Regions from separate parts of the Streptomyces sp. NPDC002054 genome, predicted to be linked through region 1. Evidence: predicted binding sites of a transcription regulator. Region 1 holds the regulator's gene; the other holds the start of a gene.

Region 1 (15,206 bases):
CGGGTTTCTCGACAGGTCGGTGAACGAGACCGACTCGGGCTCAGCTCCCAGGTAAGCAAGGCTCATACTCAGACTGTACTCAGATTACATTCTGAGTGCCAGCCACGGACGTCCTCGAGGAAGCCGCCGCCCGGCTCGCGCGGCCCGTATACGGGATGCGTACGGGTATTCGGAAACGCTTCGGGCTTCGGGCACGTTCATCTGGTGACCTTGAACGAGGGAAGGCTCATCCGTTGGATGTGTGAGGCCGGGGGGAATCCGGGAGATGGCCGCAAGCAGTGTGACCGCTGCCGTAAAACAGAGCGGGGAGACGGGCGGGGACGGGGGTGCCCGGGGTGGGGTGCCGGTTGGGGTGGTGGCCGTTGGCGTGTTCGTGGCGGTGCGGGCCGTCGGGGTGGTCGTGGTGGCCGTCTGCGCCTGGTGGAGCGGGAAGGATCCCGTCGCCGTGCTCGGCGCGTCCTGGGACTCCGTCTGGTACATCGGGATAGCCGAGCAGGGGTACGGCCGGACGCAGGTGTGGCCGGAGATCGGTTCCGTGCAGAGCGACCTCGCGTTCTTTCCGCTGTATCCCGGGCTGATGCGGGCCGTCTGCGCGCTCCTGCCGTGGGTGGGGCCGGCCGGGGCCGGGCTGCTGGTGGCCTGGGGGGCCGCGGTGGCGGGTGCGGTCGGGGTGTACCGGGTCGGGGAGCTGGTGGCCGGGGCTCGGGCCGGGCTGCTGCTGGTGGTGGTGTGGGGGGTGCTGCCGCATTCGGTGGTGCTCGGCATCGCCTACACCGAGGCCCTGCTGGCCGCCCTCGCCGCCTGGGCGCTCTACGCGGTGCTGCGCGAGCGCTGGCTGTGGGCGGCGGCGCTGGCGGTGCTCGCCGGGCTGACCCGGCCGACCGGCATAGCCGTCGCGGCTGCCGTCTCGGTGGCCGCGCTCTACGAGCTGCTGCTGAAGCCGAGGGCCCCGCTGCGGGTGTGGGCGGCCGGGCTGCTGGCCCCCGCGGGCTGGGCGGCCCATCTGCTGGCGGTGGGGATCCGGCGCGGGGATCCGCTCGGCGGCTATTTCGCGGTGCAGCGCGACTGGGGGTCGTACTTCGACTTCGGCCGCGGGGTCGCGGGGTCGGTGGCGCGGGTGCTGGCCGGCCGGACCCAGCTGGTCACCGCGGTGGTGCCGGTGGTGATCGTGGTGGCCCTGGTGCTGGCAGTACTGCTGGCGCGCGGCTGGGCGCCCCTGCCGCTGCTGGTGTACTGCGGCACCCTGCTGGTGATCACGCTCGGCGGGGCCGGGTTCTTCGAGTCGAAACCCCGGTTCCTGCTGCCGGCCTTCCCCCTGCTGCTGCCCGTCGCAGCCGCAATGGCGCGAGCCCGGCCGCGGACGGCGGTCGCGGTGACCGTCGCCCTGGCCGGGCTCTCGTACGGCTACGGGACGTATCTGCTGATCAGCGCCCCACTGCCGCTGTGATCACCGCCTGGGTGATCACTGCCTAGTTCTCGTCTTCGCCCTTGTCCTCGCCGTCGGCGGAGTCGATCTCCTGCTCCAGGCCGAGCTGCTCCACGAGCCACTTGTCGAACTCGATGGAGGCGCGGACCCAGCTGACCGTGGAGGACACGAAGTGCTCCAGGGAGACGCCGGTGCCGATCAGCATCTGCGCCTCACCGATCAGGCGGACCGAGCCGTCATCGTGGGTGTGGCTGTACACCTTGGGCCAGAGGGTGCGGCGGTTCCAGTCGTCGATCGACTCGAGAAGCTGGGGCTTCTCGTCGATCGCGTGCGGGCGGTCGTAGAACGTCCGCACCGAGAAGACCTGCTGCTCGCCCTCTCCGCGGAACATGAAGTAGGTACGGAACTCCTCCCACGGCGCCGCGAGGTCACCCTCGTCGTCGACGACGTACTTGAGCTCCATCTGCTCCAGCAGCTGCTTGACCAGATCCTGGTCAGGGACGACGGGGCCCGCCGGTCCTGAGGCCTGCGGTTCGGGCTGTCCCCCGAAATTCGGAATCGAGGCCGGGTCGATGCTCACCGTGTATTTCCCTTCGTGCGGATGTTGTCATCCTCCCCCATCGCGCCTACCCCGTGGCAAGCCCCGGCACCGCTATCCGCTCCCGGCGGAAAGGATGCGGAAGGATGCAGCGGGGCCGAGTACCGGGGCCGCCCCGTCACATTGCCCTGCCGACCAGCAGGTCGTCCCCGGCCACATCCACCCGGACGGTGTCGCCGTCCTTGACCTCGCCGGCCAGGATCTCCCGGGCCAGTCGGTCGCCCACGGCCGTCTGGATCAGCCGCCGCAGCGGGCGGGCACCGTACGCCGGGTCGTTGCCCTTCTCCGCCAGCCAGGCCAGGGCCTCCGGGGTGACGTCCAGGGTCAGTCGGCGCTCCGCCAGCCGCTTCGCCAGCCGGCCGATCTGGAGCTCGGCGATCCGGCCCAGCTCCGCCCGGTCCAGCGCGGAGAAGACCACGATGTCATCCAGCCGGTTGAGGAACTCCGGCTTGAAGCTCGCCCGGACCACCTCCATGACCTGCTGCTTCTTCTGCTCCTCGGAGGTCACCGGATCCACCAGGAACTGGGATCCCAGGTTCGAGGTCAGGATCAGGATGGCGTTCCGGAAATCCACCGTCCGGCCCTGGCCGTCGGTGAGCCGGCCGTCGTCCAGCACCTGCAGCAGGACGTCGAAGACCTCGGGATGGGCCTTCTCGACCTCGTCCAGCAGCACCACGCTGTACGGGCGCCGGCGGACCGCCTCGGTGAGCTGGCCGCCCTCCTCGTAGCCCACGTACCCGGGCGGGGCACCGACCAGCCGGGCCACGCTGTGCTTCTCCCCGTACTCCGACATGTCGATCCGGACCATGGCCCGCTCGTCGTCGAAGAGGAAGTCGGCCAGCGCCTTGGCCAGCTCGGTCTTGCCGACGCCGGTCGGGCCCAGGAACAGGAAGGAGCCGGTCGGGCGGTCCGGGTCGGCGATGCCCGCGCGGGTGCGGCGGACCGCGTCCGACACGGCGCGCACCGCCTCCGACTGGCCGATCAGCCGGCGGCCCAGCTCCTGCTCCATACGCAGCAGCTTCTGGGTCTCGCCCTCCAGCAGCCGGCCGGCCGGGATGCCGGTCCAGGAGCCGACGACCTCGGCGATGTCGTCCGGGCCGACCTCCTCCTTGACCATGGTGTCCTTGGCCGCGGTGTCCTTGGCGGCCTCCTGCTCCGCCTCGGTGGCGGCGGCCAGCTCGCGCTCCAGCGCGGGGATCTCCCCGTAGAGCAGCTTGGACGCGGTGTCGAAATCGCCGTCGCGCTGGGCGCGCTCGGCCTGGCCGCGCAGCTCGTCCAGCCGTTCCTTGAGCTCGCCGACCCGGTTGAGGCCCTGCTTCTCCTTCTCCCAGCGGGCGGTCAGCCCGCGCAGCTCCTCCTCCTTGTCGGCGAGGTCCTTGCGCAGCTTCTCCAGGCGTTCCTTCGAGGCCGGGTCGGACTCGTTCTTGAGCGCCAGCTCCTCCATCCGGAGCCGGTCCACCACGCGCTGCAGCTCGTCGATCTCCACCGGGGAGGAGTCGATCTCCATGCGCAGCCGGGAGGCGGCCTCGTCGACCAGGTCGATCGCCTTGTCGGGGAGGAACCGGGAGGTGATGTAGCGGTCGGAGAGGGTGGCGGCGGCGACCAGCGCGCTGTCGTTGATGACGACCTTGTGGTGGGCCTCGTAGCGGCCCTTGAGGCCGCGGAGGATCGCGATGGTGTCCTCCACACTCGGCTCGGCGACCAGCACCTGCTGGAAGCGCCGTTCCAGTGCGGGGTCCTTCTCGATCCGCTCTCGGTACTCGTCGAGGGTGGTCGCGCCGACCATCCGGAGTTCGCCGCGGGCCAGCATGGGCTTGAGCATGTTGCCGGCGTCCATGGCGGAGTCGCCGCCGGCGCCCGCGCCCACGACCGTGTGCAGCTCGTCGATAAAGGTGATGATCTGGCCGTCGCTGCCCTTGATCTCGGCGAGGACGGTCTTCAGGCGCTCCTCGAACTCGCCCCGGTACTTGGCGCCGGCCACCATCGCGCCGAGGTCCAGGGAGACCAGGCGCTTGTTCTTCAGGGACTCCGGGACGTCGCCCTTGACGATGCGCTGGGCCAGGCCCTCGACCACGGCGGTCTTGCCGACGCCGGGCTCGCCGATGAGCACCGGGTTGTTCTTCGTACGGCGCGAGAGGACCTGGACCACGCGCCGGATCTCCTGGTCGCGGCCGATCACCGGGTCGAGCTTGCCTTCGCGGGCGGCGGCCGTGAAGTCGGTGCCGAACTTCTCGAGGGCCTTGTACTGGCCCTCGGGGTCGGGGGTGGTCACCCGCCGTCCTCCTCGTACGTTCTCGAAGGCCGCGAGCAGCTTCTTCGCGCTCGCGCCCTGCTGGTCCAGGACCTCCCCGGCGGCGCCGCCCTTGGCGGCGACGGCGATGAGGAGGTGTTCGGTGGAGAGGTACTCGTCGCCGAGGCGGCCGGCCTGGGCGTCGGCCTCGGCGAGGACGGCGAGCAGGTCGCGGCTGGGCTGCGGGGGCGCGACGGTGGAGCCGGTGACGCTGGGCAGGCCGGCGAGGATCCGCTCCGCTCCGGAGCGTACGGCTGCCTGGTCGGCGTCGACGGCGGCCAGCAGGTCGGTGATGTTCTCGTTGTCCTGGCCGGCGAGCAGGGCCAGCAGCAGGTGCGCCGGGGTCAGGTCCGGGTGGCCGTCCTTCACGGCCCTGCTGGTGGCGGCGTTCAGTGCGTCGCGGCTCCTGTTGGTCAGCTCGGCGTCCACGTGCGGCTTCTCCTCTCCGTCTCCGTACAGATACTGACAAGGTCAACGTGCACAAAGTTGAGTCTATTCCACTCAAGGCAGTGGGACGTACGCTCGGCGCATGTCCCACGACGTACTCAACCCGACGCCGGAGTACCTCGCCTTCTGGCGGGAGCGGCATGTGTGCACCCTGACCACCCCCCGGCCGGACGGCACCCCGCACGTGGTCCCGGTGGGCGTGACCTACGACCCCGAGGCCGGACTGGCACGGGTGATCAGCAACAAGCACAGCAAGAAGGTCCGCAACGTGCTGGCGGCGCAGCCGGGCCGGGCTGCCCGGGTGGCGGTCTGCCAGATGGAGGGGCGCCGCTGGGCCACGCTGGAGGGGCACGCGACGATCCGCACGGACGAGGCCTCGGTCGCCGAGGCGGTGGCGCGCTACGCGGAGCGCTACGGGCGGACCCCGTCGCCCAACCCGGACCGGGTGGTCATCGAGATCGCGCTGGACCGGGCCATGGGCCGGGCCTGAAGTTATACGTTGCGGCTTGTCCGGTTCCGGTACTGGACGCGGACATCACAACGGCGCCATCGTGTTCAGGTCCACGATGGCGCCGTTGTGTGGGGGAAGCGCCTGAGCGATCTTCAACGACGGGGGAATCGCTTCAGGCACTGCGGGGGGTGGCGGTGGTGATATCGGGCTCGAAGAGCTGGTGGTCACGCTGATCCAGATTGACGAAGACCATGCCGTACCGGACCTCGCAACGAACGGGTTGCGGGGCGCCTCGGGGGCGGCGCAGGCAGCGGTAGGCGCGGACGTCTTCGTCCTCCTCGCGAACGATGACGATGGGCTGGCCGAAGAGAGTGACCATCAAGGAGTCGCCGGCGTGGGGGATCGCCGTGACAAGATCGATGAACTGCCACCCGGAACGGTAGGCGGAGGCCATTTCCCGCCGGAAGTCGCGGTCGTCGGGGGTCATGCGTCGAACTTCCCGTCCAGCGGAGCGCTGCCCCAGCCGCTGTCCCAGCCGTCCAGCGGGGCACTGCCCCAACCACTGTCGGCCGGCCCGCTGCCCCAGCCGGAGTCGGTCGTTCCGAGGTCGCCCCCCGCCACCCCATAGGCCACAACCGTGGAGAGAGCAACGGCAACCACCGAGCGAAGCAATTTCTTGTACATGGTCGACTTCGTCCTCACTGGATGGATTCCTCTCCCCCGCATGACAGACGATGACTTATCGAGCCACGTCGATGCCACTGTGGCGATGCATCATGTTCCTGTAGATGCAGGACCCTGGGGGTGGGAGATTAGGTGGTAAAGAGTGCTAATCAGACACATCCCCACCCGGTCACCGAACTCTGCGACCTGGGTGCGGAGCTCTACGCCAGCGCGCTGAGCTCGGGCCGACTCGCCCGCGCGGAAGTCGAGCAGACGCCCTGCCTGCTGGAATTCGCGCTGCTGCACCCCGACCCGGACGACGCCAACTGGCTCCGTCCGGTTCCCCCTTCGGTGGCCCTGGCACAGCGGCTGCACCCGCTCGAACGGGAGATCCTGCAGAGCAGGCGGGCATCCATCGAGCTCACCGAAGCTTTTGAGCCATTCATGGCCATCAGCGCGCTCAGCCCCGCGCCCACCCACGCGATCACCGTGTTGGAGGGATTCAACCGGATCAACGCCGCCCTCAACGTCGCGACCGCCGAGTGCCACACCGAAATGCTGACCATCCAGCCCGGTGGGGGCCGTGCCGAACACATCCTCAACCAGGCGATCGAACGCGATCAACCGCTGATCCGGCGGGGCGTCAGCATGCGCACCCTCTACCAGCACACCGTCCGGCACAGCCGCGGCACCATGGCCTACATCGACCGCATCGCGGGCGGGAAGGTCGAGTTCCGCACCCTGGAGGAGCTGGTCGAGCGCCTCATCATCTGCGACGAGTCGGTCGCCTTCATCCCGGCCCGGGACGACCAGCAGGTCGCCCTGGAACTGCGGCACCCCGCCCTGGTCCGCTACCTCATCAAGGTGTTCGAGCAGCTCTGGCACCGGGCCGTGCCGCTGCGCGAGGAAGTCAGCTACGGGCCCACCCCGGAGGGCATCACCGGGGTGCAGCGCTCCATCGCCCAGCTCCTGGTCGAGGGGCACGTGGACGAGGCCATCGCGCGCCGCCTCGGCATGAACGTACGGACCTGCCGGGCGCACATCGCCAAGCTGGCCATCACCCTCGGCAGCGGCAGCCGGGCCCAACTCGGCTTCCTCATCGCCCGGTCCGGGATCCTCAACGGCCCGGAGAAATAGCCGTAGCAACAGAGAAGGCCCCTGCCCGACGAACGGGCAGGGGCCTTCTGAACGCACTACGTACGCTGCGGCGCGGTCAGTCCTGTGGCCGCTTGGGCCGCCACACGACCAGCGCGCTGGTCTGCTGCACGTCCTGGTACGGAACCAGGTCGCGCCGGTACGAGGCATGGACCTGCGCCTCGCGCTGCTGCATGGCCACGGCCGCACCGTCCACGGCCGCCGACAGCTCGCCGACCCGCTGCTGAAGTGCGGCGACCTGGTTCTCCAGCTCGATGATGCGCTTGATGCCGGCCAGGTTGATGCCCTCGTCCTGGGACAGCGCCTGCACCGTGCGGAGCAGTTCGATGTCGCGGGCCGAGTAGCGGCGGCCACGGCCGGCCGTCCGGTCCGGGGAGACCAGGCCGAGCCGGTCGTACTGGCGGAGGGTCTGCGGGTGCAGACCGGAGAGCTGAGCGGCGACCGAGATGACGTAGACCGGAGTCTCGTCCGTCAGTTGGTAGGCACCGCTGCCGAACTTCGACTGGCGTCGTCGGCCGTCCATCTCATGCTCCCTTCGCTGCCTCGAACAGGGCGCCCCGGGGGTCCTCGTCCAGCGTGGCCGCCCGGTACGTCTCCAGCGCCTCGCGGGCCTTGTCGGGCAGGGCGGTGGGCACCGCCACCTCCACCGTCACGAGCAGGTCGCCGCGGGTGCCGTCCTTGCGGACCGCCCCCTTGCCGCGTGCGCGCATGGTACGGCCGTTGGGCGTGCCCGGGGGCAGCTTCAGCGTGACCGGCGGCCCGCCCAGGGTGGGCACCCGGATCTCGCCGCCCAGAGCGGCCTCGGTGAAGGTCACCGGAACGGTCACCGTCAGGTTGTCGTCCCGGCGGCCGAACACGGGGTGCGAGTCCACATGGACCACCACGTACAGGTCGCCGGCCGGGCCGCCGCGCTCGCCCGGACCGCCCTTGCCGCGCAGCCGGATCCGCTGGGCGTCGGTGACGCCCGCCGGGATCCGCACCTGCATGGTGCGGGAGGACTTGGCCCGGCCGCTGCCCTTGCAGATCTCGCAGGGGGTTTCGGCGATCAGGCCGCGGCCCTTGCAGTCCGCGCACGGGTCGGTCAGCGAGAAGCCGCCGCCGCTGCCCCGGGACACCTGGCCGGTGCCGACGCAGGTCGGGCACACCCGGGGCGTGCCGTTCTTGTCGCCGGTGCCGGAGCAGGCCTTGCAGGGGGCCTGGGAGGACATCCGGAGCGGGACCGTGGCCCCTTCCACCGCCTCGGTGAAGCTGAGCGTCACCTCGGACTCGATGTCCTGGCCGCGGCGCGGCTGGGTACGGGTCCCCGTCCCGGCGCCGCCCCGGTTGAACAGCCCGCCGAACATGTCGCCGATGCCGCCGCCGCCGAAACCGCCGCCCGCCCCGCCCTGGGTGCCTCCGAAGAGGTCACCCAGGTCGAAGTTGAACGTGCCGCCGCCGGCGCCCGGCCCGGGGCGGAAGCCGCCGTTGCCGAAGAGGGCGCGCGCCTCGTCGTACTCCTTGCGCTTCTTGGGGTCGCCGAGGATGTCGTTCGCCTCGGAGATCTCCTTGAAGCGTTCCTCCGCCGAGGCGTCGCCCTTGTTGGCGTCCGGGTGGAACTCGCGGGCGAGCTTCCGGTACGCCTTCTTGATCTCGGCCTCGGTGGCGTCCTTGGGGACGCCGAGAACCTTGTAGTAGTCCTTCTCCACGAAGTCCTTCGTGCTCATCGACGTCCCTCCTCCCAGGTACTGCCGGCCCTGCCGCTGTTCCTACTCACTGTCCTTCTTGTCGGCGGACTCCTCGGAGTCCTCCGACTTGGGGGCCGCCGCCCCGGGCTGGGGCTCGGCCACCGCGACCCGCGCGGGGCGGATCGTGCGCTCGCCGATCCGGTACCCCGGCTGCAGGATCGCCACGCAGGTCGTCTCGGTGACGTCCGGCGCGTACGAGTGCATCAGGGCCTCGTGGATCGTCGGGTCGAAGGGCTCGCCCTCCTTGCCGAACTGCTGCAGCCCCATCTTGGCGGCGACCGTCTCCACCGATTCGGCCACCGACTTGAACCCGCCGACCAGCTCCCCGTGTTCCCGGGCGCGGCCGATGTCGTCCAGCGTCGGGAGGAGCTCGGTCAGGAGGCTCGCGACGGCGATCTCCTTGACCGTGACCCGGTCCCGGTCGACCCGGCGACGGTAGTTCTGGTACTCGGCCTGGAGCCGCTGGAGGTCCGCGGTGCGCTCGTTGAGCGCCGTACGGGCCTGGTCCAGCTGCGCCAGCAGAGCGGTTTCGCGGCCTGCAGCCGCTGCGCTGTCCCCGGCCGGGGCCGCCCCCTCCGCCGTGTCGGCGGAGTCGGCGGCCTTCGGCTCCTCGGGCGTGCCGTCGGCGGGGACTTCGGGCTTCTCTTCAAAGCCCGGGGTCTCCTCCGACATCAGACAGCGCCGCCCTTCGGCTTGTCCTCGTCGACGATCTCGGCGTCGACGACGTCGTCGTCGGCCTTGGCCTCGCCGGCCTCGGCGCCCGCCGCACCCTGGGCGGCCTGGGCGTCGGCGTAGATCGCCTGGCCCAGCTTCTGCGAGACGGCCGCGACCTTCTCGGTGGCGGTGCGGATCTCGGCGGTGTCCTCGCCCTTGAGCTTCTCCTTCAGCTCGGCGACGGCGCTCTCGACCTCGGTCTTGACCTCGGCCGGGACCTTGTCCTCGTTGTCCTTGACGAACTTCTCCGTCTGGTACACGAGCTGCTCGGCCTGGTTGCGGGTCTCGGCGGCCTCGCGGCGGCGGGTGTCCTCCTCCGCGTACTGCTCGGCCTCCTGGCGCATCCGGTCGACCTCGTCCTTGGCGAGCGAAGAACCGCCGGTGACGGTCATCTTCTGCTCCTTGCCCGTGCCGAGGTCCTTCGCGGTCACGTGCATGATCCCGTTGGCGTCGATGTCGAAGGAGACCTCGATCTGCGGGACACCGCGCGGGGCCGGCGGCAGACCGGTCAGCTCGAACATGCCGAGCTTCTTGTTGTACGCCGCGATCTCGCGCTCGCCCTGGTAGACCTGGATCTGCACGGACGGCTGGTTGTCCTCGGCCGTGGTGAAGATCTCCGACCGCTTGGTCGGGATGGTCGTGTTGCGCTCGATGAGCTTGGTCATGATGCCGCCCTTGGTCTCGATACCGAGGGACAGCGGGGTCACGTCGAGGAGCAGGACGTCCTTGACCTCACCCTTGAGCACACCGGCCTGGAGGGTGGCGCCGATGGCGACGACCTCGTCCGGGTTCACACCCTTGTTGGCCTCCTTGCCGCCGGTCAGCTCCTTGACGAGCTCGGCGACGGCGGGCATGCGGGTGGAACCGCCGACCAGGACCACGTGGTCGATCTCGGACAGCGCGATGCCGGCGTCCTTGATGACGTTGTGGAACGGGGTCTTGCAGCGGTCCAGGAGGTCCGCGGTCAGCTGCTGGAACTGGGCGCGGGTGAGCTTCTCGTCCAGGTGCAGCGGGCCCTCGGCGGACGCCGTGATGTACGGCAGGTTGATCGTGGTCTCCGTGGAGGAGGACAGCTCGATCTTCGCCTTCTCGGCGGCCTCGCGCAGACGCTGCAGGGCCATCTTGTCCTTGGCCAGGTCGACGCCGTGGCCGTTCAGGAACTGCTTGACCAGGTAGTCGACGACGCGCTGGTCCCAGTCGTCACCACCGAGGTGGTTGTCACCGTTGGTGGCCTTCACCTCGACGACGCCGTCGCCGATCTCCAGGAGGGACACGTCGAAGGTGCCGCCACCGAGGTCGAAGACGAGGATGGTCTGGTCGTCCTTGTCGAGGCCGTAGGCCAGGGCGGCGGCGGTCGGCTCGTTGACGATGCGCAGGACGTTCAGGCCCGCGATCTCGCCGGCCTCCTTGGTGGCCTGGCGCTCGGAGTCGTTGAAGTACGCCGGGACGGTGATGACCGCGTCGGTGACCTTCTCGCCCAGGTACGCCTCGGCGTCGCGCTTGAGCTTCTGCAGGATGAAGGCGCTCATCTGCTGCGGGTTGAAGCTCTTGCCGTCGATCTCGATCTTCCAGTCGGTGCCCATGTGGCGCTTGACCGACCGGATGGTGCGGTCCACGTTCGTGACCGCCTGACGCTTGGCGACCTCGCCGACGAGGACCTCGCCGTTCTTGGCGAAGGCGACGACGGACGGCGTGGTCCTGGCGCCCTCGGCGTTGGTGATGACGGTGGGCTCGCCGCCTTCGAGAACGCTGACGACGGAGTTGGTGGTGCCCAGGTCGATGCCGACCGCACGAGCCATTTTGATTCCTCCAGCTGACTTGAGTGGAACAGACTCAACCATGCCTCATCGCCGCGCAGCCGTCAACAGACCTGAGTCTTGGGGGCTCAACCTTTAGGCTCCCCTTACGCGCAAGCCGGGCGGCTGGGCCGTGTGGCGGGGCCCGGACCGGGCGGCTGGGCCATACGGCCGAGCGGGGGACGGTGCCGCGCGCCGGACACCGGGCGGGCCGGGCGCGCGGCAGGCTGCTGGCATGCGGCTCCCGCTCACCCCGCCCCCGGCCAAGCGGGTCTTCGACCTGCTCGGCGCCCTGGCGCTGCTGGGTGCGCTCGCCCTCCCCCTGCTCGCGATCTGCGCCGCCCTGTACGCCGCCCACCGCGGCCGGGTCTTCGTACGCGAGCCGGCCGCGGGCCTCGGTGGCCGGCCGTTCCGGACCTGGAGGTTCCGTACGGCGCCGGATGGCCTGCTGCGCCGGCATGCACTGGACCGCCTGCCCCAGCTGATCAATGTGGTGCGGGGGGAGATGTCGCTGGTCGGGCCGCGCCCGCAGCCGCCCGGCGCCGCCGGAGGCATCTGTTCCGCCGACCGGCTGTTCGTACGGCCCGGAATCACCGGGCTCTGGCAGGTCGGCGACCGGACCGGGATGCCCTGGGAGGAGATGGAACTCCTCGACCGCCACTACGTCGAGCACCACTGGCTCGGCATGGACCTGCGCATCCTCGCGCGGACCCCGCGCGCCGCCGTCGGCCCGCGAAGGGTCCCCTGAGCGACACAGATCACCGGCCGCACAACTACAGTGCGGCCCTAGAACTGGGTAACCTCAGCTTTTGACTGAATAAGTTACCGCTTAGTAGCGCCATACTGGACTGTGTCGGCGCTCCGCCTCGCAGGCCCGCCCGAGGAGCCCCTCATGCAACTCGCCGCGATCATCGTGTCGCTGGTCATCACGGTGGTAGCCGTCGCGCTGTTCGGCCGTGCCATCGCGCAGATCTACCGCTTCGTGAAGCTCGGCCAGCCCGTGCCCGCGGGCACGCGCACCGGCGACCCCAAACAGCGCACCATCACGCTGGCCAAGGAATTCTTCGGCCACACCCGCATGAACCGCTGGGGCGTCATCGGCGTGGCGCACTGGTTCGTGGCGATCGGCTTCTTCTCGCTGCTCCTCACGATCGTCAACGCCTTCGGCCAGCTCTTCCAGGCCGACTGGCTGATCCCGATCATCGGCGACTTCCTGCCGTACGAGGTCTTCACCGAGTTCCTCGGCCTGATGACCGTCCTCGGCATCCTGACCCTGATCGTGATCCGGCAGCTGAGCCGGCCGGGCGCGGCGGGCCGCAAGTCCCGCTTCACCGGCTCCAAGACCGGCCAGGCGTACTTCGTCGAAACCGTCATCCTGATCGTCGGCGTCTGCATCATGACGCTGCGCGCCCTCGAAGGCGTCCAGCACCACGTGACGAGCTGGGAGCCCGGCTTCTTCGCCTCGTACCCGCTGATCGCGCTGCTCGACGGCCTGGACCCGAGCACCATCCAGCACCTCACCTACTTCTTCGCAGCGCTCAAGATCGCCACGTCCTTCACCTGGATGATCGTGGTCTCGCTGAACACGAACATGGGTGTGGCCTGGCACCGCTTCCTCGGCTTCCCGAACATCTGGTTCAAGCGGAACGCCGACGGCTCCACCGCGCTGGGCGCGCTCCAGCCGATGACCAGCGGCGGCAAGGAGATCGACTTCGAGGACCCGGGCGAGGACGACGTCTTCGGCGTCTCCCAGGTCGAGCAGTTCTCCTGGAAGGGCATCCTCGACTTCTCCACCTGCACCGAGTGCGGTCGCTGCCAGTCCCAGTGCCCTGCCTGGAACACCGGCAAGCCGCTCTCCCCGAAGCTCCTGATCATGTCGCTGCGCGACCACGCGCACGCCAAGGCCCCGTACCTGCTGGCCGGCGGCGGCAAGACCATGGAGGGCGAGGAGAAGGCCTCCGAGGAGCAGCTCGCCGGTGTCCCGGCCGCGGCCCTCGCCGAGGCCGAGCGCCCGCTGATCGGCACCGCCGAAGAGAACGGCGTCATCGACCCGGACGTGCTGTGGTCCTGCACCACCTGCGGTGCGTGCGTGGAGCAGTGCCCGGTCGACATCGAGCACATCGACCACATCGTCGACATGCGCCGCTACCAGGTGATGATCGAGTCCGCGTTCCCGTCCGAGGCGGGCACGATGCTCAAGAACCTGGAGAAGAAGGGCAACCCCTGGGGTCTGGCTAAGAAGCAGCGGGTGGAGTGGACCAAGGAGGTCGACTTCGAGGTCCCGATCGTAGGCAAGGACGTCGAGGACCTGTCCGAGGTCGACTACCTCTACTGGGTCGGCTGCGCCGGCGCCCTCGAGGACCGCGCCAAGAAGACCACCAAGGCCTTCGCGGAGCTGCTGCACATGGCGGGCGTCAAGTTCGCGATCATGGGCGGCGAGGAGAAGTGCACCGGTGACTCGCCGCGCCGCCTGGGCAACGAGCCGCTGTTCCAGCAGCTCGGCCAGGAGAACGTCGCGATGCTGAACATGGCGTTCGGCGAGGACGACGAGGACGAGTCGACGAAGAAGCCGAAGTCGGCGAAGAAGATCGTCTCGACCTGCCCGCACTGCTTCAACACGATCGCCAACGAGTACCCGCAGCTGGGCGGCGAGTACGAGGTCATCCACCACACGCAGCTGCTCCAGCACCTCATCGACGAGGGCAAGCTGATCCCGGTGACCCCGGTCGACGGGCTCATCACGTACCACGACCCGTGCTACCTGGGCCGCCACAACAAGGTCTATACGCCGCCGCGCGAGATCATGTCCGCCGTCCCGGGCCTGCGCCAGCAGGAGATGCACCGCCACAAGGAGCGCGGCTTCTGCTGTGGCGCCGGTGGCGCGCGGATGTGGATGGAGGAGCGGATCGGCAAGCGCATCAACAACGAGCGCGTCGACGAGGCCCTGTCCCTCAACCCGGACATCGTGTCCACCGCCTGCCCGTTCTGCCTGGTCATGCTGACCGACTCGGTCAACGGCAAGAAGAACGACGGCGAGGCGAAGGAGTCGGTGCAGGTCGTGGATGTGGCGCAGCTGCTGCTGGAGTCGGTGAAGACCCCGGTGGCGGACGCCCCGGAGGCGGCACCGGCGGAGCCGGAGCCCGCGAAGTAGTTCCGTTCCGTTCCGTACGTACGTGAAGGCGGCCGGCCCCCTCGGCGAGAGGGGGCCGGCCGCCTTCGTACGGGCTCACACATAAAGGCCCATACCGGGACAGAGCGTACCGGGGGAAATCCCCCCAGGGTTCCCCTAAGGGATGTCACAGCTCAGCCGCAAAGGGCGCGGGTTCGGGCCGCCCGTACGCAACGGCCCGTCAGACCAGGTACGTTCGATCACGTGGCTGGATTCAGGATCGGGCGCGGCCGGGACAACAACCGCGGCCCTCAACAACCCCCGCGGCAGCAGCCGTACGGTCAGCAGCACCCGCAGGCGCCGTACGGCGGACAGCCGTACCCGCAGGCTGCCCCGCCGCCTCAGCAGGCGTGGCAGCAGCCGACCGGGGGTCACGGCGAGCCGGAGTACTTCGACCCGCACGCCCACCCGGGCCCGGGCGGCCCCGGCGGCGGCCCGGCGTACGGCTACCAGCCCGGGCCGGGGCCCGCGCCCGCGGCGTCGTACGCGAACAACCCCGGTCACACCCAGGCCTTCGCCATCGGCGAGGACCCGTACAGCCAGGGCGCGACCTACCAGGCGGGCGGGAACGCAGCCCCGCCGGCCGGGCCCAGGCTGGGCTGGAAGGACCTGCTCCGGGGCATCGTGACGCAGCCCGGGCACACCTTCCTGCGGATGCGGGACCACGCCGTCTGGGCGCCGGCGCTGATCGTCACCTTCCTCTACGGCCTGCTCGCCGTCTTCGGCTTCGACAAGGCACGCGAGGACGCGATCAACGCGACCCTCACCAACGC
Region 2 (15,206 bases), on a different contig from region 1:
CCGCTTCGCCGATGCGCTGGACCTGAGCCGGGACACCCTGCGGACCACGGAGCAGGTGCTGGGCGGGGACCACCCGATGACCCTGACCGCCCAGATCGCCCTGGCGGCGGACCTGCGGTCCACGGGCCGGATGGAAGAGGCCCAGAAACACGAGGACGCGGGCCTGAAGTCACTGGCCCGCACCCTCGGCCCCCAACACGTCCACACGGTCTCGGCCCGCCAACGCATGCGCCCGTACTGGGACTTCGAGCCCCAGCCGTAGCGGTCCCCTGCCCGGACCGGGGGTGCCGGGCGAAGCCCGTGCACCCTACGGGGTCCGGGGCGGAGCCCCGGTTACGGGATGGGGGTCCCCCCAGCGAAGCGAGGGGGAGGGCGGGGTGGGGGATGGCCCCGCGCAGCGGATGCCGGAAGGCCCGGCCCCCTCCCAGGGGGCCGGGCCTTCCGTTGGGCCGGGCTGCGCCGGCGTCAGCCGGCTACGCCTCGAAGACCTCGGCGAGCAGCTGCTGCTGCTCCGCCTGGTGGCGCTTCGCGGAGCCGACCGCCGGGGACGAGCCGTGCGGGCGGGAGATCCGGCGCAGGCGCTCGCCCGACGGGATGTCCGCGCCGACCGCCAGGTCCAGGTGGTCGATCAGGTTGAGCGCGATGAACGGCCAGGCACCCTGGTTCGCCGGCTCCTCCTGCGCCCAGATGTACTTCGCCGCGTTCGGGAACTTGGCGATCTCGGCCTGGAGCTCCGCACCCGGCAGCGGGTACAGCCGCTCGATGCGGATGATCGCCGTGTCCGTGATGCCGCGCTTCTCCCGCTCGGCCTCCAGGTCGTAGTAGACCTTGCCCGCGCAGAAGACGACCTTGCGGACCGCGTTCGGGTCCACGGTGGAGTCGCCGATGACCGGACGGAACGCGCCCGTCGTGAACTCCTCCGCCTTCGACGCCGCCGCCTTCAGACGCAGCATCGACTTCGGGGTGAAGACGATCAGCGGCTTGTGGTGCGGGTTGTGGACCTGCCAGCGCAGCAGGTGGAAGTAGTTCGACGGCAGCGTGGGCATGGCCACCGTCATGTTGTTCTGCGCGCAGAGCTGCAGGAACCGCTCCGGGCGGGCCGAGGAGTGGTCCGGGCCCTGGCCCTCGTAGCCGTGCGGCAGCAGCAGGGTGACGCCGGAGGTCTGGCCCCACTTCTGCTCGGCCGAGGAGATGAACTCGTCGACGACGGTCTGCGCGCCGTTGACGAAGTCACCGAACTGCGCCTCCCACAGCACCAGCGCGTCCGGGCGGGCCAGCGAGTAGCCGTACTCGAAGCCCATGGCCGCGTACTCGGAGAGCAGCGAGTCGTAGACGTTGAACCGGGCCTGGTCGTCCGACAGGTACAGCAGCGGGGTGTAGTCCTCGCCGTCCACCCGGTCGATGAGGACCGCGTGGCGCTGGCCGAACGTACCGCGGCGGGAGTCCTGGCCGGACAGCCGGACCGGGGTGCCCTCCATCAGCAGGGAGCCGAAGGCGAGGGTCTCGCCCATGCCCCAGTCGATGGTGCCCTCGTCGATCATCGCCGCGCGGCGCTGCAGCTGCGGCAGCAGACGCGGGTGGACGGTGACACCGTCCGGGATGTTGACCTGGGACTCGGCGATCCGCTTGACGACGTCCTGGGAGACCGCGGTGTTCACGGCGACCGGGAACTCGCCCTGCTCGGCCGGGACGGGCGCGCCCACGGCCGGCTGCGCGGCGGCCTCGCGGACCTCCGCGAAGACCTTCTCCAGCTGGCCCTGGAAGTCCTGGAGCGCCTGCTCGGCCTCTTCCAGGGTGATGTCACCGCGACCGATGAGGGACTCGGTGTACAGCTTGCGCACCGAGCGCTTCTTGTCGATCAGGTCGTACATCAGCGGCTGCGTGAACGCCGGGTTGTCCGACTCGTTGTGGCCGCGGCGGCGGTAGCAGATGAGGTCGATGACCACGTCCTTGTTGAACGCCTGGCGGAACTCGAAGGCGAGCCGCGCGACGCGGACCACGGCCTCCGGGTCGTCGCCGTTCACGTGGAAGATCGGCGCCTCGATCATGCGGGCCACGTCGGTCGCGTACATCGAGGAACGCGAGGACTCCGGGGCGGCGGTGAAGCCGACCTGGTTGTTGATGACCACGTGCACGGTGCCACCGGTGCGGTAGCCGCGCAGCTGCGACATGTTCAGGGTCTCGGCGACCACGCCCTGGCCGGCGAAGGCCGCGTCACCGTGCAGCGCGAGCGGCAGCACCGTGAAGTCCGTGCCGCCCTTGTTGATGACGTCCTGCTTGGCGCGGGCGACACCCTCCAGGACCGGGTCCACGGCCTCCAGGTGGGAGGGGTTGGCGACCAGCGAGACCTTGATCTGCTCGCCGTCCAGGCCGGTGAAGGTGCCCTCGGCGCCCAGGTGGTACTTCACGTCGCCGGAGCCGTGCATCGACTTCGGGTCGAGGTTGCCCTCGAACTCGCGGAAGATCTGCGCGTACGACTTGCCGACGATGTTCGCCAGGACGTTCAGCCGGCCGCGGTGGGCCATGCCGATGACGACCTCTTCGAGGCGGGCCTCGGCGGCGGAGTCGATGACCGCGTCGAGCAGCGGGATGACGGACTCGCCGCCCTCCAGCGAGAAGCGCTTCTGGCCGACGTACTTCGTCTGCAGGAAGGTCTCGAAGGCTTCCGCGGCGTTCAGGCGGCGCAGGATCCGCAGCTGCTCCTCGCGCTCCGGCTTGGAGTGCGGGCGCTCGATGCGGTCCTGGATCCACTTGCGCTGCTTGGGGTCCTGGATGTGCATGAACTCGACGCCGGTGGTGCGGCAGTACGAGTCGCGCAGCACGCCGAGGATGTCGCGCAGCTTCATCATCGACTTGCCGGAGAAGCCGCCGACCGCGAACTCGCGCTCCAGGTCCCACAGGGTGAGGCCGTGCTCGGTGATGTCGAGGTCGGGGTGCTTGCGCTGCTTGTACTCCAGCGGGTCGGTGTCGGCCATGACATGGCCGCGGACCCGGTAGGAGTGGATCAGCTCGAAGACGCGGGCGGCCTTGGTGACGTCGTCGTCGTGGCTGGCGTCGATGTCCCGGAGCCAGCGGACCGGCTCGTACGGGATGCGCAGCGACTCGAAGACCTCGTCGTAGAACTTGTCCTCGCCGAGGAGGAGGTTCGCGACGATCCGCAGGAACTCGCCGGAGGCGGCACCCTGGATGACCCGGTGGTCGTAGGTCGAGGTCAGGGTCATGACCTTGGAGATGCCCAGCTTGTTCAGGGTGTCCTGGGAGGTGCCCTGGAACTCGGCGGGGTAGTCCATGGAGCCGACGCCCATGATGACCGACTGTCCGGGCATCAGGCGGGGCACGGAGTGGACGGTGCCGAGGCCGCCGGGGTTGGTGAGGGAGACCGTCACGCCGGTGAAGTCGTCCATCGTCAGCTTGCCGACCCGGGCGCGGCGGACGATGTCCTCGTAGGCCTGCCAGAACTCGAAGAAGTTGAGGGTCTCGGCCTTCTTGATGCCGGCGACGACGAGCTGGCGGTCGCCGTTGGCCTTCACCAGGTCGATGGCGAGGCCGAAGTTCACGTGCTCCGGCTTGACCAGGGTCGGCTTGCCGTCCTTCTCGGCGAAGGAGTAGTTCATCGACGGCATGGCCTTGATGGCCTGCACCATCGCGTAGCCGATGAGGTGGGTGAAGGAGATCTTCCCGCCCCGGGCGCGCTTCAGGTGGTTGTTGATGACGATGCGGTTGTCGAACAGCAGCTTCACCGGGACGGCACGGACGGACGTGGCCGTCGGCACCTCCAGGGAGGCGTTCATGTTCTTCGCCACGGCGGCGGCCGGGCCGCGGAGCGTCACCAGCTCGGGGCCGCTGGGGGCCTCGGTGGCAGGCGCGGCAGCGGCCTTGGGGGCGGCGGCGGCAGGAGCGGGGACCTGGGCGACCGGGGCCGGTGCGGCGGCCGGGGTCGGGGAGGTGACAGTCACAGCAGGGGCACCAGAGGGGGTGGCAGGAGCAGGGGCAGGAGCTGACACAGGCGTGGGCGCGGCGGTCGGCGCGGGCGCGGCGCCGGCCGCCCCCGTGGCGGCTGCGTCGGTGACCTGCGGGGCCGGGGCGGGAGCCGGGGTCGCGGCGACGGAGGTGACGGCGGTGGCGGCGGCCTGTGCGGAGGCGCCGTCCGTCGTCGTCGTGGACTGCTCCGCCTTCACCGGGGCGGCAGCGCCCCCCGGCTTGTAGTCGGCGAAGAAGTCCCACCAGGCCCGGTCGACCGAATTCGGGTCCTGGAGGTACTGCTGATAGATCTCGTCGACGAGCCACTCATTGGCACCGAAGCGGCCTGAGGCAGGGGTCTTCCCGCCCTCTGCTGCTTCGGTTGTGGTGCTCGAGTTACTGGGGGACTGTGGCGACACGGCGGCAACCGCCCTCTTCCGCTTCACAAGGTATGGACAGCGGGAATAAAGGCTACGCCTCCCTGGCGGTCAGATGCAGACCGGGCGGGAGATCCGTCGTGCAGGTCACATCGAACGGCGGGTTTCACCGGGTGGAATGGCGGGAAACAAGCGTGGTTCGGGTAGGGCTGACCGTGGTTGCGGCCCCCTGGCTTCGCACCCCTGATGGACCCCGGGCACATGTGGCCGAGATCATCTCCTTCCCGTCTCGAACCCTACGTCAACCTGCGGCCTTCGAGCTGCCCGGAAGGGTGACGAGGATCCGGCAGCCCCGGGAGGATTCGGCCACTCCGATGTGCCCGCCGTGCAGGCCGACCGCCCAGCGGGCGATCGCCAGGCCCAGACCGGTGCCCCCGTCGCCGCCCCGGGCACTGCCCCGGTTGAACCGCTCGAAGACCCGGTGGCGCTCCTTCTCCGGGATGCCGGGGCCCTCGTCCAGGACTTCCAGGGTCAGGCTCCCGGGCGCGTCGCCGCGCCGGGCGCGCACGGTGACCCGGCCGTGCTGGGGGCTGTGCTTGACCGCGTTGTCGATCAGGTTGGCCACCACCTGGTGCAGGCGCTCCGCGTCCGCGTGCGCCGTCAGGTCGGGCGGGAACACGTCCAGGTGCAGGTGGACGTCCTTGCGGGTGTGGTTGCCGGAGCCGGAGGTCAGCGAGCCGCGCTGCCCCGCGGCCAGCCCGGCCTCCTTCAGCACGCCCGACAGGTACGGCCACACCTCGAAGCGGCGCGCCTTCAGCGGGACCACCCCGTTGTCCACCCGGGACAGGTCCAGCAGGGTCTCCACCAGCCGGCCCAGCCGCTCGGTCTGCTTCAGCGCCGTCCGCATGGTCTCCGGATCGGCGGCCGAAACCCCGTCCACCACGTTCTCCAGCACCGCCCGCAGGGCCGCGATCGGGGTGCGGAGCTCGTGCGAGACATTGGCGACCAGTTCCCGGCGGTGCGCGTCCACCGCCTCCAGGTCGTCCGCCATCACATTGATGGTCGCGGCCAGGTCGCCGAGCTCGTCCCGGCGCTCGGCGCCGTGCACCCGGCGGGTGTAGTCCCCCTGGGAGATCGCCCGGGCCACGGTGGTCATCTTGTCCAGCGGCGCGGTCAGGCTGTGCGCCACGAACTGGGTGATCAGCATCGAGGCGATCACCGAGAAGACCGTGATGAACCGGACCTCGGTCTTGGTCCGCAGGGCCACCATGAGCAGCCCGGTGGTGATGAAGACCGAGACGACGACCAGGGTGCCGAGCTTGGTCTTGATCGAGAACGGCGAGAAGGGGCGCAGCCCCTGCCCGGGTGTCCGGCGCACGCTGCGGCCACTGCGCGCCCCACGCGCGCCGCGCGCCCCGTGGGTGCCTCGGGCGCCGTGCCCGTCCCGGGTGCCGTGCATGCCCCGGGCACCGCGCGTGTCCCGGGTGCCCCCGGCGGAGCTCATGCCCCCGCCGGGGTCTCCAGGGCGTACCCGACGCCGTGGACCGTACGGATCCGCTCGGCGCCGATCTTGCGGCGCAACGCCTTGATGTGGCTGTCGACCGTACGGGTCCCGGAGGCGTCGGCCCAGTCCCACACCTCGGCGAGCAGCTGCTCCCGGGAGAGCACCGCGCGCGGGGTGCCGGCCAGGCAGACCAGCAGGTCGAACTCGGTGGGGGTGAGGTGCACGTCCTCGGCGTGCACCCGGACCCGCCGCTGGGCGTGGTCGATCTCCAGGTCGCCCAGCCGCAGGGTGGAGCCGCGCGGGGCGGTGGCGGCGATGGTGGCCCGCTCGACCCGGCGCAGCAGCACGTGCACCCGCGCCGCCAGCTCGCGCATGGAGAACGGCTTGGTCATGTAGTCGTCCGCGCCGACGCCGAGGCCGACCAGCATGTCGGTCTCGTCGTCACGGGCGGTGAGCATCAGGACCGGCACCGGACGGTGCGCCTGGACCCGGCGGCAGACCTCCAGGCCGTCGAAGCCGGGCAGCATCACGTCCAGCACCAGCAGCTCGGGCTGCCAGCTCTCGGCGGCGGCCACGGCGGCCGGGCCGTCGCCGGCCGTCTGTACCTGGAAGCCCTCGGCGCGCAGCCGGGCCGCGATCGCCTCGGCGATGGTCTGGTCGTCCTCGACGACGAGCACGCGGCGCTGGGCGCCGGGGGTCGCCGCGGCGCCGCTCTGGGTGGTGTGTGTTTGTTCCGTCATCCCGCCCTCGTCCCCGCCCGAACCCGGTGGTCCGCGTAATGGGGTGCAGCGTAGAGGAGCCACCGGCCTGCGGCCATGTGGGGGTTACAGGGGGTTCCGGCCCAGATGGACCACGTCCGGGACACCTCGGGCAACGGGCACCTCTTCCGTCCGTACCGAGCTGAATCCGGCATTCCGCATTGCTTTTTCGAACGCGGCGGACGGTTGTGCGGACCAGACGGCGAGGACCCCTCCGGGGGTCAACCGGGCCCGGCAGGCGGCGAGTCCGGCGGGGGAGTAGAGGTTCTGGTTGTCCTCGGTGACGGTCCAGTCGGGGCCGTTGTCGATGTCCAGACAGAGGGCGTCGTATCGGTCGGGTGACGCGTGCAAGTGAGTCACCAGATCGGTGTGCAGGATCGTTACCCGGGAGTCGGCGAGGGCGGCCTCGGTGACCGCGCGGAGGGGTCCGGACCGGTGCCAGTCGATGATCGCCTGCTCACGTTCGGCAACCACGATCCGGCCCCAGTGGGCCTGGGCGGCGGCGTGGACCAGCGAGAAGCCGACCCCGAGACCGCCGATGAGCACGGAGGCGTTGACCGGGGGCGGATCGAGGGCCAGCCAGGCGGCGTCCACGAGCAGCCGCTCCGAGCGGCCGTCGGAGGTGTCCATCAGGAAGCAGCCGTTGGCGATGATCTCGTAGACCGGAACCGCCGCGTCCCGGCGGCGCAGGACGACCTCGCCATGGGGGCCGTGGCGGCGGTCGAGGGTAACGGGGGCTGTCATACGGGGCACAACGAGGGCCCTGGGGGCGGTGTTCCGATGCGGCGGACTATGTCAGGTCGCGCCGGGCTCCGGCGGGTCAGAACGCGGGGAGCTCGTCCAGCACCCGGGACAGGCCGGGCGGGACCGAGCCGTCGGTGGTGGCGACCTCGTACCCGCCGTGCACGAAGGCGTACACGAACCCGTCGAACACGGGCCCGTCCCCCATGGCGATGCGCGGCAGGCGCGGGAATCCGGCCTCGGCGAGGGCGGTACGCAGCCGGGCCAGCCGGTCGGCGGCCAGCCTCCCGCTGCCGATCTCGCGGGCGGCCCCGTCCAGCCGGGTCCACGAGCCGTCTCCCTGCACACGTACGCTGCTCTGCCGGCCGGCCAGCCCGCCGCTGCGGGTGACGGTGACCAGCCGCTCGTCGGCGCGGGTGGGCGGCAGGACCGTTTCGGCGGGTGAGGCGGCCGGCGAGGAGGCGGAACCGGCGGGACCGGCGGGACCCTCGAAGGTGCAGCCCCCGAGCACGGCGGCCCAGACCAGCACCCCGCCCGCCGCGCGAACGGCCCTCACGCACCCACCCCCCCCCGTAAGGTCTGCTCTCCGTCGACCCATGAGTATGGAGTCCCCGCTCCCGCACGGAAAGCACCCGGAGGCAGTCATCGGCCGCATCGCACCGTGGCGCGTGCTGCTCCCGCCCGTGGTCCTCGCTCTCCTGCTCGGGCTGTGGGGCCTCGACCGGGGCGGCAGCATGTGGCGCGACGAGTCGGTGACCTGGCAGGTCGCCCACAGGCCGGCCGGCGACCTGGTGGAGCTGCTGGGCCGGGTCGACGCCGTGCACGGCCTCTACTACCTGCTGATGCACGCGGTGTTCGCCGGCTGGGAGAGCGGCGGGCTGTGGGCGCTGCGGCTGCCGTCGGTGGCCGCCACCGCCCTCGCCGCGGCCGGGGTCGCGGCGGTCGGCCACCGGCTGGCGTGCATGAGGGCCGCCGAGCCTGCCGCTGACCGGGGCGCCGCGCGGGCCGGCCTGTGCGCCGGGCTGCTGTACGCCCTGCTGCCGCCGGTCCAGATGTACGCGCAGGAGGGCCGCTCGTACGCGCTGGTGGCCGCCGCCGTGGTCTGGGCGACGTACCTGCTGCTGCGCGAGCGCTGGGTGCCGTACACGGTGCTGCTCGTCCTCGCCTGCTGGCTGCACGAGTTCGCCGTGCTGGCGCTGCTCGCGCACGCCGTCCCCGGATGGCGGGCGCGCGGCTGGCGGCGCAGCGCCGCGGTGGTGGTCCTCCTGCTGCTGCCGCTCGCCGTGCTCAGCGCGGGCCAGGCGGCGCAGCAGCTCGGCTGGCTGGGCCGGCCGAAGGGGGCGGACTGGGCGGCGTACGCCGTGGTCGCGGCGGTCTCGCTGCTGCTCGCCCGGGGGGCGGACCGGGAGCTGGTCCGGGTCGCGCTGCCGCTCGCGCTGCTGCCGGCCGGGCTGCTGATGACGGTCTCGCTGGTCAACCCCTGGTACGTCGACCGGTACGTGCTCTATTCGCTGGCCGGCCTGGCGCTGCTGGCGGGCGCGGCCCGGCCGCGGGTGCTGTTGCCGCTGGCCGCGGTGCTGGTGGCTGTGGCCGTGCCGTGGTCGCTGTGGCTGCGTACGCCGGAGAGCCGCAAGGACGATGTGCTGGCCGTCGCCGACGCGGTACGGGCCACTGCCCGGCCGGGGGACGCGGTGCTGTTCCAGCCGGCCCGGCGGCGCGAGTGGCTGCTGTCCTCCCCCGAGGTGTACGGGAGCCTGCACGACCTGGCCCTGGCCCGCACCCCGACGGCTTCGCGCACCCTCCAGGGCACCGAGCTCCCGTCGCAGGAGATCCGCGCCCGACTCTTCGACGCGCCCCGGGTGCTGGTCCTACTGGACCCGGCGGACCAGCCGCGCGACCCATACCCGCGCGAGGTCGTCAAACGACAGACCCTGGTCAGCCAGTTCGACCTGTGTTCGATCCGCGAGATCCGCGGCGCCAGGGTCGCGCTCTACGCCAGGCCGGGCGAATGCCCGAACTGACGGACCGGAACCCTCCGGGGCAGGATGCCCCTGGCGGCCTGGCGGCCTGGCGGCCTGGCGGCCTGGCGGCCTGGCGGCCTGGCGGCCTGGCGGCCTGGCGGCCTGCGGCCCAACGGCCCAAGGGCCTGCGGCCTGGCGGCCTGCGGCCCAACGGCCCAAGGGCCTGCGGCCTGGCGGCCTGCGGCCCAACGGCCTGGCGGCCCTGTGGCTCGGCCCTGGCGCCCCGGCAGGCATGGCGGCTATCGGGTCTGCCGGCCCTGTTGGCCCGATGGGCCGGCGGCCCACGGCCGGGTGGCCTGGCGGGGTGGCCAGGCCACCCGATGGACCTGCGGCCAACTGCTGCACTACCGATCCCCTGCCCCTCCTGGAGGCCCTGCATGACCGACCGTCAGCCCACGATCCGCACCGGGCCCGCGGCGCCCGCCGGGCCTGAGCCCCACACGGGGTCTGCGGCTCACACCGACCCTGCCGCGCCGCAGGCCCGCATTGCGTCCGCCGGGCCCGCAGCCCGTGCCGACCACACCAGCCCCGCCGGGGAGCCGCTGTCCACGCCCCTGGTCGGTGTCGACTGGTTGGCGGGGCGGATTGGGGAGCCCGGGGTGGTGGTCTTTGATGCTTCGGTCGGGGGCCATCGGGGCGGGACGGTGCGGATACCTGGGGCGCGGGCCTTTGATCTCGACGGGGAGCTGTCCGACCACAGTGCTCCGGTGCCGCACGCCATGCCGGGGGCGGCGGCGTTCAGCGAAGCGCTGCGCGCCCTCGGTGTCGACGACACCAGCACGGTCGTCGTCTACGACGCCGCCAGCATCTACTCCAGTGCCCGCGCCTGGTGGATGCTGCGCGCCATGGGCTTCGACCGCGCCGCGGTCCTTGACGGCGGGCTGCCCGCCTGGACGGCCGCCGGCCTCCCGGTGGAGCCGGCCCCGGCGGCGTACGACGGTCCGCGCGGCGGCTTCACCGCCCGGCCGCGGGCCGGGCTGCTGGTCGACAGCGTCGAGGTGCTCGCCGCCCTCGCCGACCCGGCCGCCGCCGTCTTTGACGCCCGTACCCGCGAACGGTTCGCGGGGACCGCCCCCGAACCCCGCCCGGGCCTGCGGCCCGGCCACATGCCGGGCGCCCTCAGCCTCCCCTTCACCGAGGTACGGACCGCGGACGGCCTGATGCGCCCGGCCGCCGAGCTCCGCACCGCCTTCGACGCCCTGGCCCCCGCCGCGGAGAAGCTCTACTTCAGCTGCGGCTCCGGCGTGACCGCCTGCGTCCTCGCCCTCGCCGCCGACCTGGCCGGCTACCCCGACCTGGCGGTCTACGACGGCTCCTGGAGCGACTGGGGCCGCCCCTCCGCCCTCCCGGTGAGCCAAGGAGCTCAGGGAGCGGCAGGGACCAGTCCGTCGGCGACCAGGCCGGCCAGCACCGCCTGACCCAGCGCCTGCACGGCGGACAGCGGGCGCACCATCACGGTGAACTCCTTGACCCGGCCCTCCTCGTCGAACTGGAGCAGGTCGATGCCGTGGATCTGCCGGCCGTCCACCGTGGCACGGAACGGCAGGATCGCCGACGGAGCCTCCTTGCCGTCGACAGCCGTCTCGGCCGTGCCCTCGAAGTGCCCGACGTACCGCAGGTCCTCGAAGATCCGCAGCAGCACGCCGAAGAGCCCCAGGACCATGGGCCGGCCCTCGAAAGGGCTGAACTTCACCGGGCTGTACAGCCGGATGTCCTCGGTGAACAGGTCCTCCAGCGCGGCGTGATCGCGCTGCTCCACGGCTGCGCGGAAGCGTGCGGCAGTGTCCATGACCAACCCTCCCCATCCCTCATACTCAAGAATCTGACTAGTCAGTTTCTTGAGTATGGTGCAGGGAGGGACGAAGAAAGGGAAGGGGCGGTTTCATGGCTCTGCGGCATGCCGTGCTGGCGGCGCTGCTGGACGGCGAGTACAGCGGGTACCAGCTGGCGAAGGGCTTCGACATCGGCGTGGCGAACTTCTGGCACGCACTGCCCCAGCAGCTCTACGCCGAGCTGGCCAAGCTGGAGCGGGACGGGCTGGTCGCGGGCCGCGAAGTGGTCCAGGAGACCCGGCCCAACAAGCGGCTGTTCCGGGTCACCGAGGCCGGCCGGGCCGAACTGGAGGCCTTCGCCGCGGCCCCCTCCAAGCCCTCGTTCATCCGCGACGACCTGCTCGTCAAGGTCCAGTCCGCCGACCGCGTCGGCACCGCCGCGGTGATCGAACAGCTGGAGGAGCGGGCCGCCGCGGCCGAGGCCAAGACCGAACTGCTCGGCGCGCTGCTGCGGCAGCTGCGCGGGGACCTGGACGAGGAGGAGTTCCTGCGCCGGGGCGAGCGGATCGGGGGCTACCTGACCTGCCTGCGCGGCCTGGCCTTCGAGCGGGAGAACCGGGACTGGTGCCGGATGGCCGCGGGCGTCCTGAGGGATCGGCAGGCCGCCGCCCGTACCGAACCGTCGCCGTAGCCGACGTAAGCCGACGTGTTCGCCGGAGGCGAACGGGAGTTGGAGGGGATCGGGGAACATTGGTGGGCGCAGATGCATTGAGTCGGCAGAGCTCAACTTCACTGCCGGAGGGAAGATCATGGCTTCGACGTCCGTATCGCTCACCCTGCCCGTGCTGCCGCTCGACGACGAGGTCGTGCTGCCCGGAATGGTGGTTCCGCTCGACCTGACCGACGCCGAGGTGCGCGGGGCCGTCGAGGCCGCGCAGGCGGCGGCCGGGAGCGGCAGCGGGAAGCCCCGGGTGCTGCTTGTGCCGCGGGTTGACGGCACGTACGCCGGGACGGGTGTGCTGGGGACCGTCGAGCAGGTGGGGCGGCTGTCCGACGGGGACCCGGGCGCGCTGATCCGCGGGCTCGGCCGGGTCCGGATCGGCGCCGGGACCACCGGGCCCGGGGCCGCCCTGTGGGTGGAGGGCGAGGTGGTGCAGGAGCACACCCCCGAGCCGCTGCCCGGAGCCGTCACCGAACTGATCAAGGAGTACAAGGCCCTCGCCACCAGCTGGCTGAGGAAACGCGGGGCCTGGCAGGTCGTCGACCGGGTGCAGCAGATCGAAGGGGTGTCGGCGCTCGCCGACAACTCGGGCTACTCGCCGTTCCTGACGGTGGCCCAGAAGGTCGAACTGCTCGAGACCGCCGACCCGGTCGCCCGCCTGAAGCTCGCCGTGACCTGGCTCAGCGACCACCTGGCCGAGCAGGACGTCGCCGAGTCCATCGCCAAGGACGTCCAGGAGGGCGTGGACAAGCAGCAGCGCGAGTTCCTGCTGCGGCGTCAGCTGGAAGCGGTCCGCAAGGAGCTGCGCGAGCTGAACGGGGACGGGGAGGGCGAGGCGGCCGACGACTACCGCAGCCGGGTCGAGGCCGCCGACCTGCCGGAGAAGGTGCGGGAGGCCGCGCTGAAGGAGGTCGAGAAGCTGGAGCGGTCCAGCGACCAGTCCCCGGAGGGCTCCTGGATCCGGACCTGGCTGGACACCGTCCTGGAGCTGCCCTGGAACGAGCGCACCGAGGACGCGTACGACATCCGCGGGGCCCGGGAGATCCTGGACGCCGAGCACGCCGGGCTCGGCGATGTGAAGGACCGGATCACCGAGTACCTGGCCGTCCGCAAGCGGCGCGGCGAGCGCGGGCTCGGCGTGGTCGGCGGGCGGCGCGGCGGGGCCGTGCTGGCCCTGGTCGGCCCGCCCGGGGTCGGAAAAACCAGCCTCGGAGAATCGGTCGCCCACGCGATGGGGCGGAAGTTCGTCCGCGTCGCGCTCGGCGGCGTCCGCGACGAGGCGGAGATCCGCGGCCACCGGCGTACGTACGTGGGCGCGCTGCCCGGCCGGATCGTACGGGCCATCAAGGAAGCCGGGTCCATGAACCCGGTGGTGCTCCTCGACGAGATCGACAAGGTGGGCTCCGACTTCCGCGGCGACCCGGCCGCCGCCCTGCTGGAGGTCCTCGACCCGGCACAGAACCACACCTTCCGGGACCACTACCTGGAGGTGGAACTGGACCTGAGCGACGTGGTCTTCCTGGCCACCGCCAATGTGCTGGAGGCCATCCCGGAGGCGCTCGCCGACCGGATGGACCTGGTCCGGCTCGACGGGTACACCGAGGACGAGAAGGTGGTCATCGCCCGTGACCACTTGCTGCCGCGACAGCTGGAGCGGGCCGGGCTCGGCGCTGACGAGGTGATCCTGGAGGAGCCGGCCCTGCGCAGGCTGGCCGGCGAGTACACCCGCGAGGCGGGTGTCCGGACCCTGGAGCGGTCCATCGCCCGGTTGCTGCGCAAGGTGGCCTCCCAGCACGAGCTGGGGGAGCGGGAGCTGCCGTTCACCATCACCGAGCAGGACCTGCGCGCGCTGATCGGGCGACCGCACCACGTACCGGAGTCCGCACAGGACCCGGCCGAGCGGCGGACCGCCGTCCCCGGCGTGGCCACCGGCCTCGCCGTCACCGGGGCGGGCGGGGACGTGCTCTTCGTCGAGGCCTCGCTCGCAGACCCGGAGACCGGTGCGGCCGGACTGACCCTGACCGGCCAGCTCGGCGAGGTGATGAAGGAGTCCGCGCAGATCGCGCTCAGCTTCCTGCGCTCACACGGCGCGGAGCTGGAACTTCCGGTCACCGGGCTGAAGGAGCGGGGAGTGCACATCCACTTCCCGGCGGGCGCGGTGCCCAAGGACGGCCCGAGCGCGGGCATCACCATGACCACGGCGCTCGCCTCCCTGCTGTCGGGGCGCCAGGTCCGCACCGATGTGGCCATGACCGGCGAGGTCTCGCTGACCGGCCGGGTGCTGCCGATCGGCGGGGTCAAGCAGAAGCTGCTGGCCGCGCACCGGGCCGGGATCAGCACCGTGATCATCCCGAAGCGGAACGAGGCCGATCTGGACGATGTGCCGGCCGAGGTGCTGGAGCGGCTGGAGGTGCACCCGGTCACGGACGTACGCCAGGTCCTGGAGCTGGCCCTGCAGGAGGCGGAGCTCGCGGTCACCACGGCGGCCTGACCCCCCGGGCCGGGGTGCTGGGAAATACTGGGTTCCCACACACCCACGATGGGAGCGGAACGTGCACGGGAGCGAAGACCAGGAGTTCCTCGCGCTGGAGCGGGAGCTGTCCGTCTTCCTCCGGCGCGCCCGGGCCTCCTCCGGTGAGATGGCCCGCGAACTCCACCCCGAGCTGGAACCCGCCGCGTACGGGCTGCTCGTACGCCTGGAGGACGCCGGCCGGCAGCGGGCCACCGATCTCGCGGCCTACTTCGGGGTCGGCAAGGCGACCATGAGCCGCCAGCTGCGGGCCCTGGAGGACCTCGGCCTGGTGGCCCGCGAGCAGGACCCGGCGGACGGCCGGGCCTTCCAGGTCGGCCTCACCCCGGAGGGCCGGGAGCGGTTCCTGAAGGTCCGCGACGCCCGGCGGGTCCGTTACATGCGCAAGCTCGGCGACTGGGACCGTGGCGAGGTGGCGGAACTGGCGCGGCTGCTCCACCAGTTGAACCAGGGGACGGACTAGCCGTTCCTCAGGCCGCCACGGCGGTACGGATCCCCAGGCCGATCAGCACCACCGCGGTGACCCGGCTCAGCGCGGCCCGGAACCCGGGCCGCCGCAGGACCCCCGACGCCCGGCGGACCAGTACCGTCCAGCCGAGCAGCCAGAGGGCGATCAGCAGGGCATGGGCGGTGGCCAGCACCAGGACCTGGGCGGGGAGGGGCCGGCCGGGCTCGATGAACTGCGGTACCAGGGTCAGGTAGACGGATGCGGCCTTCGGGTTCAGGACATTGGCGAGCAGCGCCTGCAGGAAGCCGGACCCGCCCCCGCCCCGGCCCCGGCCGGGCGCCCCGGGTGAGGTCCCGGCGCGGCGGGCCGCGTAC

The links. The regulator HspR, encoded in region 1, represses chaperone genes until heat shock. The targets are predictions, from matches to a motif close to TTGAGNNNNNNNNNCTCAA.
Region 2: a site for HspR is predicted at 11,902-11,920, ahead of lon (endopeptidase La). Genes of this name have one in related genera too.

The regions. Positions count from the first base shown of each region.
Region 1 covers NZ_JBEOXT010000005.1:209,159-224,364, reverse strand. Annotated here, with positions in the region: gene ABT123_RS06840 (prevent-host-death family protein) at 1-66, opposite strand, end outside; gene ABT123_RS06835 (hypothetical protein) at 353-1,447, shown strand; gene ABT123_RS06830 (YbjN domain-containing protein) at 1,470-2,006, opposite strand; gene clpB (ATP-dependent chaperone ClpB) at 2,143-4,743, opposite strand; gene ABT123_RS06820 (pyridoxamine 5'-phosphate oxidase family protein) at 4,844-5,251, shown strand; gene ABT123_RS06815 (Rieske (2Fe-2S) protein) at 5,385-5,699, opposite strand; gene ABT123_RS06810 (hypothetical protein) at 5,696-5,914, opposite strand; gene ABT123_RS06805 (helix-turn-helix transcriptional regulator) at 6,029-7,012, shown strand; gene ABT123_RS06800 (heat shock protein transcriptional repressor HspR) at 7,089-7,553, opposite strand; gene dnaJ (molecular chaperone DnaJ) at 7,555-8,733, opposite strand; gene grpE (nucleotide exchange factor GrpE) at 8,776-9,426, opposite strand; gene dnaK (molecular chaperone DnaK) at 9,426-11,267, opposite strand; gene ABT123_RS06780 (sugar transferase) at 11,500-12,012, shown strand; gene ABT123_RS06775 ((Fe-S)-binding protein) at 12,157-14,415, shown strand; gene ABT123_RS06770 (Yip1 family protein) at 14,638-15,206, shown strand, end outside.
Region 2 covers NZ_JBEOXT010000006.1:198,718-213,923, reverse strand. Annotated here, with positions in the region: gene fxsT (FxSxx-COOH system tetratricopeptide repeat protein) at 1-262, shown strand, start outside; gene ABT123_RS07920 (multifunctional oxoglutarate decarboxylase/oxoglutarate dehydrogenase thiamine pyrophosphate-binding subunit/dihydrolipoyllysine-residue succinyltransferase subunit) at 474-4,379, opposite strand; gene ABT123_RS07915 (HAMP domain-containing sensor histidine kinase) at 4,639-5,715, opposite strand; gene ABT123_RS07910 (response regulator transcription factor) at 5,838-6,581, opposite strand; gene ABT123_RS07905 (spermidine synthase family protein) at 6,666-7,343, opposite strand; gene ABT123_RS07900 (hypothetical protein) at 7,420-7,896, opposite strand; gene ABT123_RS07895 (glycosyltransferase family protein) at 7,937-9,361, shown strand; gene ABT123_RS07890 (sulfurtransferase) at 9,904-10,779, shown strand; gene ABT123_RS07885 (nuclear transport factor 2 family protein) at 10,725-11,150, opposite strand; gene ABT123_RS07880 (PadR family transcriptional regulator) at 11,246-11,824, shown strand; gene lon (endopeptidase La) at 11,943-14,345, shown strand; gene ABT123_RS07870 (MarR family winged helix-turn-helix transcriptional regulator) at 14,407-14,847, shown strand; gene ABT123_RS07865 (LysE family translocator) at 14,855-15,206, opposite strand, start outside.